Regions from separate parts of the Leclercia adecarboxylata genome, predicted to be linked through region 2. Evidence: riboswitches for the same ligand, from Rfam matches in the RefSeq annotation. Region 2 holds a riboswitch; each other region holds the start of a gene.
What was found. A riboswitch is a leader RNA that binds a small molecule or an ion and turns the genes downstream of it on or off. The one in region 2 is predicted to bind thiamine pyrophosphate.

Region 1 (6,148 bases), 2.5 Mb from region 2:
GCAGACCTCTTCATATTCACCTCCTCGCTTCATCGAAGTGAATTATTGGCTTAATATAGGGATTAATAAATTGCTGATTTTTTGTCAGGAGTTCCCCTTTTATGCCTTCTGGTCGTCTGCAACAACAATTCATCCGCCTGTGGCAGTGCTGTGACGGCCAGACCCGGGACACCACGCTCAGCGAGCTGGCCGATCTGCTCAGCTGTTCGCGTCGCCATATGCGGACCCTGCTTAACACCATGCAGCAGCAGGGATGGCTGAGCTGGGAAGCCGAAGCCGGGCGCGGCAAGCGTTCGCGCCTCACCTTTCTCTACACCGGCCTCGCGCTTCAGCAGCAGCGGGCGGAAGATCTGCTCGAGCAGGATCGCATCGAACAGCTGGTGCAGCTGGTGGGCGATAAAGCCGCGGTGCGCCAGATGCTGGTTTCCCACCTCGGACGCAGCTTCCGTCAGGGCAAGCACATCCTGCGGGTGCTCTACTATCGTCCGATGAAAAACCTGTTACCGGGCAGCGCATTACGGCGATCTGAAACCCACATGGCGCGGCAGATTTTTAGCGGCCTGACGCGCATAAATGAGGAAAATGGGGAACTGGAAGCCGACATTGCCCACCACTGGCAGCAGCTTTCCCCGCTGCACTGGCGATTTTTTTTACGGCCCGGCATCCATTTCCATCACGGACGCGAGCTGGAGATGGCCGACGTCATCGCCACGTTGCAGCGCGCCCGCGAATTGCCTCTTTACTCGCACATCAGCCGGATCCAGTCTCCCACGGCCTGGACTCTGGATATTCAGCTCTCTCAGCCCGACCGCTGGCTGCCGTGGCTGCTGGGGTATGTACCCTCGATGATCCTGCCGCGCGAGTGGGAAACCATGCCCAACTTTGCCGGCCATCCGGTAGGCACAGGGCCTTACGCCGTTTCCCGCAACAACAATAATCAGCTGAAGATCCGCGCCTTCGAGGATTACTTTGGCTACCGGGCCTTGATTGACGAAGTGAACGTCTGGGTGTTGCCGGATCTCAACGAAGAGCTGAGCGTCGGCCTGACCCTCGAAGGGCCAACAGAGGGAGAAAAGGCGGTAGAGAGCCGCCTCGAAGAGGGGTGCTACTATCTGCTGTTCGATGCCCGCTCCCATCGCGGTGCCAGCGGCGAGGTGCGCCAGTGGATAAGCCGGATCCTCTCTCCTGCCAATCTGATCTATCAGGCCGAAGAGATGTACCAGTCCTACTGGTTCCCGGCGTATGGCCTGCTGCCGCGCTGGCACCATGCCCGCCCGGGACGCGGCGATAAACCGGCCGGGCTGGAGAGCATCACCCTGACCTTCTACCGCGAACATATTGAACACCGGGTGATCGCCAGAATGATGAGCGAGCTGCTGGCCGCCGAGCAGGTGATGCTCAACATTCAGGAGGTCAGCTACGAGGAGTGGCATCGGGGAGAGATCGTTAGCGACATCTGGCTCAACAGCGTCAACTTCACCCTGCCGCTGGATTTCTCGCTGTTCTCCCATCTGTATGAGGTACCGCTTCTGCAAAACTGCATCGCGCGGGACTGGCAGCAGGACGCCGCCCAGTGGCGCGCCGGGGAGATGAATCTTGCGGTCTGGTGCCAGCAGCTGCTGGCCCAGCAGGCGATTGTCCCGCTGATCCACCACTGGCTGATGATCCAGGGGCAGCGCAGTATGCGCGGCTTACGCATGAATACGCTGGGCTGGTTTGACTTTAAATCGGCGTGGTTTGCGCCGCCGGAACCATAACACTTTCGTAATATTCACCAAATCATTACAATACCGCCGTTCTCAACGGGGTGCTGCGCGAAAGCGTGTGCTGAGAAAATACCCGTCGAACCTGATCCGGATAACGCCGGCGAAGGGATTTGAGGCTGTCGCTCAAAATCCTTTGCCACTCTCAAACAATGAGGTGCAAAGTGTTCAAAACTGTTCTTCCCCTGCTGGCGCTGGTTGCGCTGCCTGCCGTAGCCAGTCCTGTGCTGACGGTCTACACCTACGACTCTTTCGCTGCCGACTGGGGCCCTGGCCCGGCGGTCAAAAAAGCCTTTGAAGCCGACTGCAAGTGCGAGCTGAAGTTTGTGGCGCTGGAGGATGGCGTCTCGCTGCTGAACCGCCTGCGCATGGAAGGTAAAAACAGCAAAGCCGACGTGGTGCTGGGTCTGGATAACAACCTGCTGGAAGCGGCGACGCAGACCGGGCTGTTCGCCAAAAGCGGCGTGCCGACCGATGCGGTTAACGTCCCTGGCGGCTGGAAAAACGACACCTTTGTGCCCTTCGATTACGGCTACTTCGCCTTTGTCTATGACAAAAACAAGCTGAAAAACCCACCGAAAAGCCTGAAAGAGCTGGTTGAGAGCGATAAAAAATGGCGCGTGATCTACGAAGATCCGCGCACCAGCACCCCGGGGCTGGGTCTGCTGCTGTGGATGCAAAAAGTGTACGGCGACAAAACGCCGGAAGCCTGGCAGAAGCTGGCCGCTAAAACCGTCACCGTGACCAAAGGCTGGAGCGAAGCCTACGGTCTGTTCCTGAAAGGCGAAAGCGACCTGGTGCTGAGCTACACCACCTCTCCGGCGTATCACATTATTTCAGAGAAAAAAGAGAACTACGCTGCCGCGGACTTTGCTGAAGGCCACTATCTGCAGGTGGAAGTCGCCGCCCGTACTGCCGCCAGCAAACAGCCGGAACTGGCCGAAAAGTTCCTGAAATTTATGGTCTCCCCGTCGTTCCAGAACGCCATCCCGACCGGCAACTGGATGTACCCGGTGACCAACGTGACGTTACCGGCCGGTTTTGACACCCTGGTGAAACCGCAAACCACGCTGGAATTTACCCCACAGGAAGTGGCCGGGAAACGTGCTGCCTGGATCGGTGAATGGCAACGCGCCGTCAGCCGCTAATCGCCGGCTGGTTACTCCCGGGGCTTCTGGCCGCCATCCTGATGGTGTCCGTCGCCCTGGGGGCTTTTCTGGCGCTGTGGTTTAACGCGCCAGCCACCGACGTCGCGGCGCTGTTGCACGACAGCTATCTGTGGCACGTTATCCGCTTCTCTTTCTGGCAGGCGTTTCTCTCCGCCCTGCTCTCGGTGACCCCCGCAATATTTCTTGCCCGCGCCCTCTACCGGCGACGGTTCCCGGGCAGGCAGGCGCTGCTGCGCCTGTGCGCCATGACCCTGATCCTGCCGGTGCTGGTGGCGATATTTGGCATTCTCAGCGTCTACGGACGTCAGGGCTGGCTGGCCGTCCTGTGCCAGGCGCTCGGACTTGAGTGGACCTTCTCGCCCTATGGCCTGCAGGGGATCCTGCTGGCGCACGTCTTTTTCAACATGCCGATGGCCACGCGTCTGCTGCTGCAGGCGCTGGAGAATATCCCCGGCGAGCAGCGCCAGCTTGCGGCCCAGCTCGGAATGCGCGGCTGGTCATTTTTCCGCTTCGTTGAGTGGCCCTGGCTACGCCGTCAGATCCCGCCGGTTGCGGCGCTGATCTTCATGCTCTGCTTTGCCAGCTTCGCCACCGTGCTCTCGCTCGGCGGCGGGCCGCAGGCCACCACCATCGGGCTCGCTATCTATCAGGCCCTGAGCTACGACTATGATCCGGGCCGTGCGGCACTGCTTGCCATCGTGCAGATGGTCTGCTGTCTGGGGCTGGTGATGCTGAGCCAGCGGCTGGGAAAAGCCATCCCCGTCGGCAGTAACCAGCTCGCAGGCTGGCGCGATCCGCAGGACAACCTGCGTAGCCGTCTGACCGATGGCCTGCTGATCGCCCTGGCGCTACTGCTGCTGATCCCGCCGCTGCTGGCGGTGGTGGTCGACGGTCTGAATCTCAACCTGCTGTCGGTGCTGCAACAGCCGGTGCTCTGGCAGGCGCTGGGCACCTCGCTGCGCATTGCGCTGGGTGCCGGGCTGCTCTGCGTGCTGCTGACCATGATGCTGCTGTGGACCAGCCGGGAGCTGTATGCCCGCCAGGCGTTCGTAGCCGGACAGGCGCTGGATCTCAGCGGGATGCTGATCCTGGCGATGCCCGGCATCGTGCTGGCGAGCGGTTTTTTCCTGCTGTTCAACAGCACTGTCGGCCTGCCTGAATCGGCCGATGGCATAGTCATCTTTACCAACGCCCTGATGGCGATCCCCTACGCGCTGAAAGTGCTGGAAAACCCGATGCGCGATCTCAGCGCCCGCTATACCCTGCTCTGCGACTCCCTGGGAATGCACGGCTGGCAGCGGCTGAAGGTGGTGGAGCTGCGCGCCCTGAAACGCCCTCTGGCCCAGGCGCTGGCCTTTGCCTGCGTGCTGTCTATCGGTGATTTCGGCGTGGTGGCGCTGTTTGGCAACGATGATTTCCGCACCCTGCCGTTCTGGCTTTACCAGCAAATTGGCTCGTATCGCAGCCAGGACGGTGCCGTCACGGCGCTGCTGCTGCTCTTGCTATGCTTTGCGTTATTTACCGTTATCGAAAAACTTCCGGGGCGTGATGTTAAAACTGACTGATGTAACCTGGCTTTATCAGCACCTGCCGATGCGCTTTACCCTGTCCGTGGGCCAGGGCGAACTTATCGCCGTGCTCGGCCCCAGCGGCGCGGGGAAAAGCACGCTCCTCAACCTGATCGCCGGTTTTCTGCAACCGGCCAACGGCAGCATCACGATTAACGGCCATGACCATACCCGCACGCCGCCGTCACAGCGCCCGGTGTCGATGCTGTTTCAGGAAAACAATCTTTTCACTCATCTGACCGTGCGTCAGAACATTGGCCTCGGCATGCATCCGGGCATGAAGCTGAAAGCTGCCCAGCAGCAGAAGCTAAGCGACATCGCGCTTCAGATGGGGATAGACGATCTGCTGGAACGCCTGCCGGGGGAGCTCTCGGGTGGTCAGCGCCAGCGTGTTGCCCTTGCGCGCTGTCTGGTGCGCGAACAGCCCATCCTGCTGCTGGATGAGCCCTTTTCGGCGCTCGATCCCGCGTTACGTCAGGAGATGCTGCTGCTGGTCAAAGAGGTGTGCGAGCGCCAGCAGCTAACGATGCTGATGGTGTCGCACAGCGTGGAAGATGCGGTCAGAATCGCCCGACGGTCGGTGGTGATTGCCGATGGCCGTATCGCCTGGGATGGCGATACGGAACAGCTGGCAAGTGGGAAAGCGAGCGCGTCGCGCCTGCTGGGGATCCACTGACAAGGGTCAGCGGCTGACCACCTTCAATAAGATCTCGCCGTAGACCGGCATCAGCGGGTGGCGAACCAGCATCACCAGCGCGGCCACCGCAACACCCAGGGTGACGGGCGCAAGCCAGAACAGGCGTCCACGCGGCAGGTAATCGCTCAGGCGATCCGACGCCGCCTTTCCGCTGCGCCACAGCCGCCAGCAGAGCCAGGCCGCCAGCCACAGCAGCAGCGCGGTTGCCAGCAACAGCCATTTAAAGCCCCCGCTCTGAACATCGGCAGGAATATCAATTGCTGCCCCGGCCAGAATGCCCGGCAGGAAGTAAAACGGCGGCCACAACAGGCAGCCAATCAGGTTCGGCACGATAAATTTCGACACCGGCAGATCGAGCATCCCCGCCACCATTGGCACCAGCGGACGCGTCGGGCCCACAAAGCGGCCCACCAGAATGGTAAACATGCTGTGTTGATGCAGGGCATGCTCGGTTTTATCGAGCAGCGCTTTGTTTTTCTTCATGAATGACCAGCGGTGCAGCGGCTTTTTGAAGCGCCAGCCCAGCCAGAATGAGATCCAGTCCCCCAGCAGGCAACCGACGATCCCCGCCAGCCACGCCTGCCAGAAGTTAACCTCGCCGCTGCCAATCAGCGCGCCGAGCCCGGCCATCAGCACCGTGCCGGGCAGGATCAGTCCGACCAGCGCCAGGGATTCCAGAAAGGCCACTAACGCCACGGCGATGAGCGAATAGGTAACGGACTGAGTAATAAAATGTTCCAGCAATGCCTGCATAACAGTTCCGGTCAGGTGACGAAGCAGGGATTCTGCGAACAGAGGCCTGCTGCGTCAAGACAACAATTGTCTGAATAGTTTACCGGGTGTGAGCAGGATCGAGTGATCTTGTTTAGTTTTATTTACCTTTTATTCACACCCCGCGCGGAATTCGCTCGGGCTGGCCCCGGTGCATTTTTTAAAGACCCGGGAAAAGTA
Region 2 (6,148 bases):
TAGCCGCCCAGCAGCTTCCAGACCGGCATATTGAGCTTGCGGCCAATCAGATCCCACAGCGCCTGCTCAACGAAGCCCAGCGCGCGTTCGGTCAGCTGATGGGCGCTGCCGCGCTGCCAGTGGGCCAGCTCCTGCCAGATCTTTTCGCGGTTAAAGGCGTCCTGGCCGATCAGCACCTTACGGAAGAAGGTGTTGACCACAAAAGGGCGCACCACTTCCGGCGGTGCAAAAGAGTACCCTTTGGTGCCATCGTCTGCGGTAATGGTCAGCATCGCCATTTTCGCCAGGCTTTCCGGCCCCGGATGAGAGTGCCCGGCGCTGTCGGAAACCCGGCGGGTGGGATACTGAAAGACGGTGACGTTTACGGATTCGATTTTCATTTTTTGTCCTTAAAACTGCGTAGGTTCAGCGTGTTCTTTCATTTTGAAAAGCTGTTTCGAATCTAACTTTAAGCGCAAAATTCATCCACTGCCTTAGACAAATTCCGCTAAGCGTCGACCGTTTTTTGTGCATCTGCACGGGGGCGAGTGATACTTTTCACAAAAGAGAGGGGAAATGTGAGGTAGATCGGGATGGATGTTTGAATGAAATGAAATGGGGTTCCGATCATGTCCGGAGGGGGACAAATCCCCTCACCCCGGCCCTCTCCCCAAAGGGGCGAGGGAGAAAAGACGGCTCCGGAGAGTCCCCTCTCCCCAAAGTGGCGAGAGGGAAAAGACGCCACCGGACAGTCCCCTCTCCCCTATGGGGAGAGGGTTAGGGTGAGGGGAGAGGGGTTAGGGATTACGCGATAGTCACCTTCTTATCCAGATAGACGTCCTGCACCGCATTTATCAGCTTCACGCCGTCCGCCATCGATTTTTTAAACGCCTTACGACCGAGGATCAGCCCCATCCCGCCCGCGCGTTTATTAATAACGGCCGTGCGTACCGCATCGGTGAGATCGGTTTCGCCCCCCGCTGCACCGCCGGAGTTGATGAGCCCCGCGCGGCCCATATAGCAGTTCGCCAGCTGGTAGCGCACCAGGTCGATAGGGTTGTCGCTGGTCAGTTTGCTGTAGACCCGATCGTCGGTATAGCCAAACTTGACCGCCTTATAACCGCCGTTATTTTCGGCCATTTTCTGCTTCACAATATCCGCCCCGATGGTGGCCGCCAGATGGTTGGCCTGTCCGGTTAAATCGGCGGAAACGTGGTAATCCGTGCCGTCTTTATTAAAGGCCGGGTTACGCAGATAGGCCCACAGCACCGTCACCATTCCTAACTCATGGGCGCGCTCAAAGGCGGCGGAGATCTCTTCAATCTGACGGCGCGACTGCTCTGAGCCGAAATAGATGGTCGCCCCGACCGCCACCGCGCCCATGTTGAACGCCTGCTCGACGCTGGCATAGAGGGTCTGGTCATATTCGGTTGGATAGCTCAGGGTTTCATTGTGGTTGAGCTTGACCAGGAACGGAATGCGGTGCGCATAGCGCCGGGAAACCGACGCCAGCACGCCGTAGGTAGAGGCGACGCAGTTGCAGCCAGCTTCAATCGCCAGTTCAACGATGTTCTTCGGATCAAAATAGAGCGGGTTGGCGGCAAACGACGCACCGGCCGAGTGCTCCACCCCCTGGTCCACCGGCAGGATCGACAGATAGCCGGTTCCGCCCAGACGCCCGGTGTTATACAGCGTCTGCATATTTCGCAAAACCGCTGGCGGGCGGTTGTTGTCGATCATCACGCGGTCGACGTAGTCGTGGCCAGGCAGATAGAGCTGGTCGGCTGGAATAGTCATACAACGATGCTGTAACAGGCTGTCGGCGTCTTTGCCAAGCAACTGCGCAATATCAGTCATAGTTTTGCTCCCCTTAGTGCCGACAGGCTGTCGGCATGTTTTCTCCAGGCTCACAGGATTGCGAGCCCCCTAAGCCTGGTCTGTGGGTAGCGAATTTTCCAGCTATGGGCGGTAACCTTTACCACCACGCATGGAAATGGTGGACCGGACCCATGCCCTGCCCCACCTCCAGCGTGTCCGCCTGCGCCAGCGCGCAGGAGAGCCAGGTTTTGGCCTCGCGCACCGTATCCGCCCAGCTATCGTGACGCGGGCGCAGCGCAGCCAGAGCGGCCGAGAGGGTGCAGCCGGTGCCGTGGGTGTTTTTGGTCTTCACGCGCGGGGCGGTAAAGCGCACCGTTCCGTCGCGGGTGAACAGCCAGTCGGGGCTTTCGGGATCGTCAAGATGACCGCCCTTCATCAGCACCGCTTCACACCCCATCGCCAGCAGGGCATAACCCTGCTCTTTCATCTCCTGCTCGCTGCGGGCGTGAGGGGCATCCAGTAGCGCTGCGGCTTCGGGCAGGTTTGGCGTGATAAGCGCCACCTGCGGCAACAACTTTTTACGCAGCGTTTCGACGGCAGAAGGTGAAAGCAGCGGGTCGCCGCTTTTCGCCAGCATCACCGTGTCCAGCACTACGTTTTTAACCTGATGACGCAGCAGCTGCTCCGCCACGGCCTCGACGATATCGGTTTCGGCCAGCATGCCGATCTTGGTGGTGTCGATGCGCACATCGCTGAACACCGATTCCAGCTGCGCCGCCACAAAATCGGGTTCAATACGATAGACCGACTGCACTCCGCGGGTATTCTGCGCCACCAGGGCGGTGATCACCGAGCAGCCATACGCCCCCAGCGCCGAGAAGGTTTTCAGGTCGGCCTGGATCCCGGCACCGCCGCTTGGGTCTGTGCCGGCAATAGTCAGGGCATTAATGCGTTTCATTGTTGTGCCCCCAGTTCCCACAGGGCATCCAGAAAGGCCGCGGCAAAACTGCCCGGTCCGCGGCTTTGGGCTGCCGCAAGGGTTCCGGCCCGTTTCATCCAGCCGCAGGCCGCCGCGATGTTTTCCAGCCGGTCGCCCGGCAGTGAACAGCTGGCCGCCACTACCGCCGACAGCGCGCAGCCGGTGCCCACCACACGGGTCATCATCGGATCGCCCCCGGTAACCGTCTGGGTACGCAGCCCGTCGGTGACGTAATCCACTTCCCCCGTCACCACCACGATGGCATTGGTTTGCCGCGCCAGCGCCTGGGCCGCAGGCAGCGCGCTGGCCGCTGTATCGGTGGTGTCCACACCGCGTCCGCCCGCGCTCATCCCGGCAAGGGCGAGGATTTCCGAGGCATTGCCGCGAATGGCCGCCGGTTTGAGGACGAGGATCTGCTGACAGAACCGGGTGCGGTATCCCAGCGCGCCGACGGCTACCGGGTCCAGCACCCAGGGTTTACCGGCGGTAACCGCGCTCTCAATGGCCCGGCGCATCGCCTGGGCGCGCGACGCGGTTAACGTCCCGACGTTAATCAGCAGCGCATCAGCGATAGCAGAGAATTGTTCCGCCTCTTCGGCTTCAATCACCATCGCCGGTGACGCGCCGAGCGCCAGCAACACGTTGGCGGTAAAGGTCTGCACGACGTCGTTGGTCATACAGTGGGTGAGCGGAGAACGGGTTCGGAAGTGGTGTAAGGCATGTAAATTGAGCAGGTCAGGCTGCATGGTATCGCTCCTGCCTTGCGCGAAGAAGCGATAGCCCGGAGGGCATCTGACTTCCCTACGCTGGCATTATCCAGATCAGGTGGTACGGGTATTTCTCAGCCTTCACAAAGAAGGGCACCCCGAGTCAAATTACATAATGTAACGGTGGCAGCGTAGAGGATGCGTCTGGCAATAGCAAGGGGCTTTCTGGCGCTTCGCCACTCCTCCTGCTTACATCTCTGACACCCTTTTCTAACCCAGCAATAACCAGCTGCCAGGATAACTCTCAAGAAATTAGCTATTCGTGCTAAATGTGATCTTCGTCAACCTGAGACAACGCCCCTTGCGTGATATTCAGCGCGCGCCACTGGTGCGTCTCTAATATAGACACCAGCAAAAAGTGGCCAGGCCAATAATAATTATCGAATCAACAACCGGGGAACAGACGATTTCCCCTTTCCTTTAAGGTTAATGTATGAAAAAGATTCTGTTGGTGGGTGTGATTGCCGCTTTGCTGGCGGGCTGTGTCTCTGAAGAGCAGCGCTTAGCGCAGTGTGAGGCCAAAGGCGTAAGCCGTGACGCCTGCTACATTGCCGACCAGAACCGTCAGGCCACCATCAATGCCGCAGCGGAAAAACAGGCGCTCGAGAATGCGCATGAAGCCGTACAGCATGGCCAGGCGGCGCACGTTGCCGATCCGCTGCGTGAAGCCTCCTTCAGCGCCAACGGTATTAAAGCCAGCATCAATAACGGCTTCACCCAGGCCACCATCAACGGCAAGAAAGCCGTGGTGAAACGCTCAAATGCGAATTTCTACGAGGTGAAAGGCGCGGGTTACGTGCTGTCGATCTCACTGGATGCGAACGGCGTGACCGACGCTTCATGGAATAAAACCCATGGCCGCGATCACGGTATTCTGAACGTCGTCCAAAAGTAGTTCTAAAGCGTTCTAAAACGCCCCGCTTTTATACCCGAAGCCTCCCCCTGGAAACCTCAGGTGCCATGCGGGGTTACGCCCTACGCGCGTTGATTCAACGCGCGTAACAAAACGATAAACAATTAACCATTGAGCCCCGGGCAAAAAGGCTCTATATTGGCCGCGATTTTTGATGCCCTTCTCATTTTCTTAATTAATTATTCAATCGGAGCCACGTGCTGAGCTGCGGTTGTAGGAGTGATATGATGACGGATAAAGTCCGTATTGATACTTTGAATGCCTCTTCTTTCAAAACCAACGAAACCTATCTGGCCCGTCAGGCCGAAATGGAATCCAATGTCAGGAGTTATCCGCGCAAGCTGCCTTTAGCCATTACTAAGGCGGACGGGGTGTGGATCACCGACGCGGATAACAAAGAGTATCTTGATTGCCTGGCCGGTGCGGGAACGCTGGCGCTGGGTCATAACCATCCTGATGTGCTGAAAAGCATTCAAAGTGTCATTACCAGCGGCTTGCCGTTACATACCCTGGATCTGACCACGCCGTTGAAAGACGCGTTTTCAGAATACCTGCTCTCTATGCTGCCAGGCCAGGGCAAAGAGTACTGCCTGCAGTTCACCGGCCCGTCCGGCGCGGATGCTGTAGAAGCTGCGCTGAAGCTGGCGAAAAAAGTGACCGGCCGCAGCGGCATCATCAGCTTCTCTGGTGCATACCACGGCATGACCCACGGCGCACTGTCCGTGACCGGCAACCTGTCTCCGAAAGAAGCGGTTGACGGCATGATGCCAGAAGTCCAGTTCATGCCTTACCCGCACCAGTACCGCTGTCCGCTGGGTATCGGTGGTGAAGCCGGTGTTAAAGCCCTGACCTACTACTTCGAAAACCTGATCAACGACGTTGAAAGCGGCGTGCGTAAACCTGCTGCCGTGATCCTGGAAGCAGTCCAGGGCGAAGGCGGCGTGAACCCGGCACCGGTTGAGTGGCTGCAGCGCATCCGTAAAGTGACCGAAGAGCACGGCATTCTGCTGATCCTCGACGAAGTTCAGGCTGGCTTTGCCCGTACCGGTAAATTCTTCGCCTTCGAACACGCGGGTATTCAGCCAGACATCGTTGTGATGTCCAAAGCTGTGGGTGGCGGTCTGCCGCTGGCCGTTCTCGGTATCAAAAAGCAGTTCGACGCCTGGTCTCCTGGCCACCACACCGGTACCTTCCGTGGTAACCAACTGGCAATGGCCACCGGCCTCACCACCCTGCAGATCCTCAAAGAGCAGAACATCGCTGATAAAGTTGCCGCCCAGGGCGAGTGGCTGAAAGCGAAGCTGGTTGAGCTGCAGAAACGCTATCCGGTTATTGGTCACGTGCGCGGTCTGGGCATGATGATCGGGATTGAGATCGTTAAGCCGCACGAAGCTGCCGACCACATGGGCTGCTTCCCGGGCGACGGCGAGCTGTCTGCATTGATCCAGAAGAAGTGCTTCGAAGCGGGCCTGATTCTGGAGCGTGGCGGTCGTAACGGTAACGTCGTGCGTCTGCTGCCTTCCCTGCTGATCAGCGATCAGGAGCTGAATGTGTTCCTGGATAAATTTGAGCAGGCGCTGCTTGCTGCGGGCGTTCGCCCAGTCTAACCGGAGACAATGGATACAATGTCAGATTTAAACCCGATTTTGTCGTCCTCGGCGCAAAGCATCGAAGCCTATCAGCAGGCCATCG
Region 3 (6,148 bases), 2.0 Mb from region 2:
TGCTTAATCGCCAGACGCCAGTAGTCATTGATAAACAGGCGGGCGTCATAGCGACGCCCCAGGGCAATGGCCGCCACAATATCGGCCTCAACCTCATCATCCTGCTTATCCTTGATGCGCAGCTGCAGGGTTTTTACCCCGGCGGTCAGCAGACGCTCAAGCCACGCCACGCTGTCGACCACCGGGTAAAGCCCCAGACGAAACGGCACTGGCGGAAAGTTGGGCTGATACATTACGCCTCCTCTTTTTTGAGGTAGATTTCGCCGCCCCGGGCGCGGAAGGTCTCTGACATATCGGCCATTCCCACTTCGATAGTCTGCGCCGCGGCGTAATCACGCACCTCCTGGCTGATTTTCATCGAGCAGAATTTCGGCCCGCACATGGAGCAGAAGTGCGCCACTTTACCGGACTCCTGCGGCAGGGTTTCGTCGTGATAGGCGCGGGCGGTGAACGGGTCGAGGGCGAGGTTGAACTGATCTTCCCAGCGGAATTCGAAGCGCGCTTTCGACATGGCGTTATCGCGGATCTGCGCCCCCGGATGGCCCTTCGCCAGGTCGGCGGCGTGGGCGGCAATTTTGTAGGTGATCAGCCCCTGCTTCACGTCCTCTTTGTTCGGCAGACCGAGATGCTCTTTCGGCGTCACGTAGCAAAGCATCGCGCAGCCGAACCAGCCAATCATCGCCGCGCCAATGCCGGAGGTGAAGTGGTCGTAACCCGGTGCGATATCGGTGGTCAACGGCCCCAGGGTATAGAACGGCGCTTCGTGGCAGTGCTCAAGCTCTTCGGTCATGTTGCGGCGGATCATCTGCATCGGCACATGGCCCGGGCCTTCAATCATCACCTGAACGTCATACTCCCAGGCAATTTTGGTCAGCTCGCCCAAAGTGTGCAGTTCGGCAAACTGCGCTTCGTCGTTGGCGTCGCGAATGGAGCCCGGACGCAGGCCATCGCCCAGCGACAGCGAAACGTCGTAGGCGGCGCAGATCTCGCAGATTTCGCGGAAGTGCTCATACAGGAAGTTCTCCTGATGATGGGACAGGCACCATTTCGCCATGATAGAACCGCCACGTGAGACGATGCCGGTCAGGCGTTTAGCGGTCATCGGCACGTAGCGCAGCAGCACGCCCGCATGGATGGTGAAGTAATCCACACCCTGTTCGGCCTGCTCCAGCAGGGTATCCCGGAAAGCCTCCCAGGTGAGGTCTTCCGCGATGCCGTTCACCTTCTCCAGCGCCTGGTAGATGGGGACGGTACCAATCGGCACCGGGCTGTTACGCAGGATCCACTCACGGGTCTCGTGAATATAGCGACCGGTGGAGAGGTCCATGACGGTGTCCGCCCCCCAGCGCGTCGACCAGACCAGTTTTTCCACCTCTTCTTCGATGGAGGAGGTGACCGCTGAGTTACCGATATTGGCATTCACTTTCACCAGGAAGTTACGCCCGATGATCATCGGCTCCGATTCCGGATGGTTGATGTTGGCGGGGATGATGGCGCGGCCGGCGGCCACTTCGTCACGCACAAACTCCGGGGTGATGTTCTCCGGCAGACGAGCCCCAAAGCCTTCACCCGGATGCTGGTGGCGCAGCACCTCGCCACGGATGCGCTCGCGGCCCATGTTTTCGCGAATGGCGATAAACTCCATCTCCGGCGTGACGATCCCCTGACGGGCGTAGTGCAGCTGGGTGACGCATTTGCCCACCCTGGCACGCTTCGGCGTGAGAAGACCGGTGAAGCGCAGCTCGTCCAGGCCATCATCGGCCAGGCGTTCGCGGGTATAAGCCGAGCTTTGCTCGTTCAGCGCTTCGCTGTCGTCACGCGCGTCAATCCACGGCTGGCGCAGTTTCGCCAGCCCCTGCTGGACATTAATGGCCACCGCCGGATCGCCGTAAGGCCCGGAGGTGTCGTAGACCGGCACCGCTTCGTTCTCTTCAAACTGCGGGTTTTCTTTACTGCCGCCGATGAGCGTCGGGCTGAGCTGGATCTCGCGCATCGGTACGCGGATATCATCCCGGGAGCCGGTCAGATAGATGCGTTTAGAGTTTGGGAAAGCGGTGCCTTCCAGGGTATCGATGAAGTGTTGGGCGTGTGCGCGCTGTTCGCGGCGGGTCATTTTTGTGGCAGACATAGCTCGTTCCAGTAAGTTCAGGAAGTGGCTTGTCAGACGACGGATGAAGCAAGAGAGGATCGCCCGGGGGCGATACAGTAAATTGACTCTTGTTCCCTTCGCAGGTCTTAACCTGATCAGGTTCCGCGGATCCCGAATTAACGGTCTCAGCCCGGCTTTCGCACTGGGCACTCCGACAAGAATTTGCTCCCCTACAGCGGGAGCAGTAAATGTAAATTACGCGTTAACGATAAATAACTCAAGCCGGTCGGGCGACGTTATCTTCGTTGCTGGCTTTCAGATTGTGATCCAGCGCGAGGGCGATCAGGTTGTCTTCCAGCGTAAATCGTTGCTCCAGCGCCTCGCCGATATCAGAAAGTGCCTGCTGAAATTCCAGATAGTTGTCCTGATCGATGGCATTTTCGAGCGTGGAGTCGTAATAATCCATGATCTGCTGAGTGTTGGCTTCCAGCAGAGGGTAGAGTTTGGTGGCCGCTAAAAACGGGCTGTTACCTTCCATTTCACCGATAATGCGTTCATAAATATTGAAATGACCATTGGAAAGGTAGTCGACCAGGCTCTGGCAAAAATCGTCCAGCGCTTTTTCATTCAGGCGCATGTAGGACTCTTTACCCGGCTTAATGCCAACGAGATTGTAGTAGGCAACGAGCAGATGTTTACGTACGTGCAGCCAGCGATCGACCAGTTTGTTACTTCCGCCAACGCGCTCTGTCAGGTTTTCTAGCTGGTTTAGCATGTTTGACTCCGCAAGGTTAAGATTAAAAGCTGCCCACCCAAAATGTAATAGTATTGTTACCAACATGCCTGTGAAGCAAAGGTAGTGCAATAGATATGGATCGTATAATTGAAAAATCGGATCGCGGCTGGTGGTTAGTCAGCCATGAACAAAAATTATGGTTGCCCGGTGGTGAATTACCACATGGCGAAGCCGGAAATTTCGATCTTGCGGGTCAACCCGCACTAAACATTGGCGAGTGGCAGGGCGATTCTGTGTGGTTGATCCAACAAAATCGTCGCCACGATATGGGATCGGTTCGCCAGGTGCTCGATCTCGATGTCGGCCTGTTCCAGCTGGCCGGCCGCGCTGTGCAGTTGGCCGAGTTTTATCGCTCGCATAAATACTGCGGCTACTGCGGCCACACCATGCACCCAAGCAAAACCGAATGGGCCATGCTCTGCAGCCACTGCCGCGAACGCTACTATCCGCAAATCGCGCCGTGCATCATCGTCGCTATCCGTCGTGAAGACACCATCCTGCTGGCGCAACATACCCGTCATCGCAACGGGGTGCATACCGTGCTGGCCGGGTTTGTGGAAGTGGGCGAAACGCTGGAGCAGGCCGTTGCGCGTGAAGTGATGGAAGAGAGCGGTATCAAAGTGAAGAACCTGCGCTACGTCACCTCCCAGCCGTGGCCGTTCCCGCAATCGCTGATGACCGCCTTTATGGCCGAGTACGACAGCGGCGAGATCGTCATCGACCCGAAAGAGTTGCTGTCAGCCGACTGGTATCGTTACGACGATTTACCGCTGCTCCCACCGCCCGGCACCGTGGCGCGCCGCCTGATAGAAGATACCGTGGCAATGTGTCGGGCTGACGATATCTGAGACGTGATACACTGGGAATAAGACGCTTAAGGAACTGCAAAAATGACCGAACTGAAGAACGATCGTTATCTGCGTGCGCTGCTGCGCCAACCCGTTGATATCACCCCGGTATGGATGATGCGCCAGGCGGGCCGCTATTTGCCGGAATATAAAGCCACGCGTGCGCAGGCGGGCGATTTTATGTCGCTGTGCAAAAATGCGGAGCTGGCCTGCGAAGTGACCCTTCAGCCGCTGCGCCGCTATCCGCTGGACGCGGCGATCCTCTTCTCAGATATCCTGACCATCCCGGATGCGATGGGGCTTGGTCTGTACTTTGAAACCGGCGAAGGTCCGCGCTTCTCTTCTCCCATCAAGAGCAAAGCGGACATCGACAACCTGCCGATCCCGGACCCGGAGCAGGAACTCGGTTATGTGATGAACGCGGTGCGCACTATTCGCCGCGAGCTGAAAGGCGAAGTACCGCTGATTGGTTTCTCCGGCAGTCCGTGGACGCTGGCGACCTACATGGTCGAAGGCGGCAGCAGCAAAGCCTTTACCGTTATCAAGAAGATGATGTACGCCGATCCGCTGGCGCTCCATGCCCTGCTCGAAAAGCTGGCGAAAAGCGTCACCCTCTATCTGAACGCGCAGATCAAAGCGGGCGCGCAGTCGGTGATGATCTTCGACACCTGGGGCGGAGTGCTGACGGGCCGCGATTATCAGCAGTTCTCGCTCTACTACATGCATAAAATCGTCGATGGCCTGCTGCGTGAAAACGAAGGGCGCCGCGTGCCGGTAACGCTGTTCACCAAAGGCGGAGGCCAGTGGCTGGAAGCGATGGCAGAGACCGGCTGTGATGCGCTGGGCCTCGACTGGACCACCGATATCGCCGATGCGCGCCGTCGCGTGGGGGACAAAGTCGCCCTGCAGGGCAACATGGATCCGTCTATGCTGTATGCTCCGGCCGCCCGTATTGAAGAAGAAGTCTCGACCATTCTGGCAGGCTTCGGTCAGGGCGAGGGCCATGTCTTTAACCTGGGGCACGGTATTCATCAGGATGTTCCGCCAGAGCATGCAGGCGTGTTTGTGGAGGCGGTACACCGACTTTCTGCCCAGTATCACCCGTAAGGAGTCGTTATGGATCTTGCGTCACTTCGCGCTCAACAACTTAAACTCGCTGCGTCTGTATCCCGTGAGGATCGTCTGGATAAAGACCCGCCCACGCTGATTGCGGGGGCCGATGTCGGGTTTGAGCAGGGCGGAGAGGTGACGCGGGCGGCGATAGTGCTCCTGACGTACCCCGGGCTGGAGCTGGTCGAATACCAGGTGGCGCGCATCGCCACGACCATGCCCTATATTCCCGGCTTCCTCTCATTTCGTGAGTATCCCGCGCTGCTGGCCGCGTGGGATCAGCTCTCGCAAAGGCCCGATCTGCTGTTCGTTGACGGGCATGGGATCTCCCATCCGCGCCGTCTCGGCGTCGCCAGCCATTTTGGCCTGCTGGTGGATGTGCCGACCATCGGCGTGGCGAAGAAACGCCTCTGCGGCAAGTTTGAGCCTCTGTCGCCCGAACCCGGGGCGCTGGCGCCATTGATGGATAAAGGCGAGCAGCTGGCTTGGGTCTGGCGCAGCAAAGCCCGCTGCAATCCGCTGTTCATCGCCACCGGTCATCGCGTCAGTACCGACAGCGCCCTGGCGTGGGTCCAGCGCTGTATGCGGGGCTATCGGCTGCCGGAACCGACCCGCTGGGCCGATGCGGTGGCTTCCGGGCGTCCGGCTTTTGTTCGTTGGCAGGAAATTCAGCGCTGATTCAGGTAAACTGCGGCCAATTTTCGATTCGAGACATCATCATGTTACAAAACCCGATTCATCTGCGCCTTGAGAAGCTGGAAAGCTGGCAGCACGTCACTTTTATGGCCTGTCTGTGCGAACGTATGTATCCGAACTACGCCATGTTCTGCAAGCAGACTGAATTTGGTGATGGTCAACTGTATCGCCGTATTCTCGATCTGGTGTGGGAAACGCTGACGGTCAAAGATGCCAAGGTGAACTTCGACTCCCAGCTCGATAAGCTGGAAGAGGCGATCCCGGTTGCTGATGACTATGATGTCTATGGCGTCTACCCGGCCATTGATGCCTGTGTGGCCTTAAGTGAACTGATTCACTCGCGTCTGAGTGGCGAAACTCTGGAACATGCCATCGAAGTCAGCAAGGCCTCTATCACCACTGTGGCGATGCTGGAGATGACTCAGGCAGAGCGTGAAATGACCGATGAAGAGCTCCGTCTGAACCCGGCCGTTGAGCAGGAATGGGATATCCAGTGGGAAATTTTCCGTTTGCTGGCCGAGTGTGAAGAACGCGATATCGAACTGATTAAAGGTCTGCGTGCAGACTTGCGTGAGGCAGGCGAGAGTAACATTGGTATAAATCTTAACC

Region 1: it holds a riboswitch for thiamine pyrophosphate, as region 2 does, so the genes downstream of both, thiB (thiamine ABC transporter substrate binding subunit) here and thiM (hydroxyethylthiazole kinase) in region 2, are expected to answer to the same signal.
Region 3: it holds a riboswitch for thiamine pyrophosphate, as region 2 does, so the genes downstream of both, thiC (phosphomethylpyrimidine synthase ThiC) here and thiM (hydroxyethylthiazole kinase) in region 2, are expected to answer to the same signal.

The regions. Positions count from the first base shown of each region.
Region 1 is NZ_CP040889.1:2,846,058-2,852,205, reverse strand. Features, by position in the region: gene sgrT (glucose uptake inhibitor SgrT) at 1-14, opposite strand, end outside; gene sgrR (HTH-type transcriptional regulator SgrR) at 102-1,757, shown strand; TPP riboswitch at 1,794-1,893, shown strand; gene thiB (thiamine ABC transporter substrate binding subunit) at 1,928-2,911, shown strand; gene thiP (thiamine/thiamine pyrophosphate ABC transporter permease ThiP) at 2,887-4,497, shown strand; gene thiQ (thiamine ABC transporter ATP-binding protein ThiQ) at 4,481-5,176, shown strand; gene FHN83_RS15380 (DedA family protein) at 5,183-5,950, opposite strand; gene araC (arabinose operon transcriptional regulator AraC) at 6,080-6,148, opposite strand, start outside.
Region 2 is NZ_CP040889.1:325,762-331,909, forward strand. Features, by position in the region: gene FHN83_RS03410 (mandelate racemase family protein) at 1-380, opposite strand, end outside; gene fbaB (class I fructose-bisphosphate aldolase) at 784-1,836, opposite strand; gene thiD (bifunctional hydroxymethylpyrimidine kinase/phosphomethylpyrimidine kinase) at 1,955-2,755, opposite strand; gene thiM (hydroxyethylthiazole kinase) at 2,752-3,522, opposite strand; TPP riboswitch at 3,558-3,654, opposite strand; gene FHN83_RS03430 (membrane lipoprotein lipid attachment site-containing protein) at 3,977-4,438, shown strand; gene FHN83_RS03435 (diaminobutyrate--2-oxoglutarate transaminase) at 4,681-6,063, shown strand; gene FHN83_RS03440 (pyridoxal phosphate-dependent decarboxylase family protein) at 6,082-6,148, shown strand, end outside.
Region 3 is NZ_CP040889.1:2,293,330-2,299,477, forward strand. Features, by position in the region: gene thiE (thiamine phosphate synthase) at 1-233, opposite strand, end outside; gene thiC (phosphomethylpyrimidine synthase ThiC) at 233-2,128, opposite strand; TPP riboswitch at 2,205-2,313, opposite strand; gene FHN83_RS12785 (Rsd/AlgQ family anti-sigma factor) at 2,367-2,864, opposite strand; gene nudC (NAD(+) diphosphatase) at 2,960-3,733, shown strand; gene hemE (uroporphyrinogen decarboxylase) at 3,776-4,840, shown strand; gene nfi (deoxyribonuclease V) at 4,850-5,521, shown strand; gene FHN83_RS12805 (YjaG family protein) at 5,563-6,148, shown strand, end outside.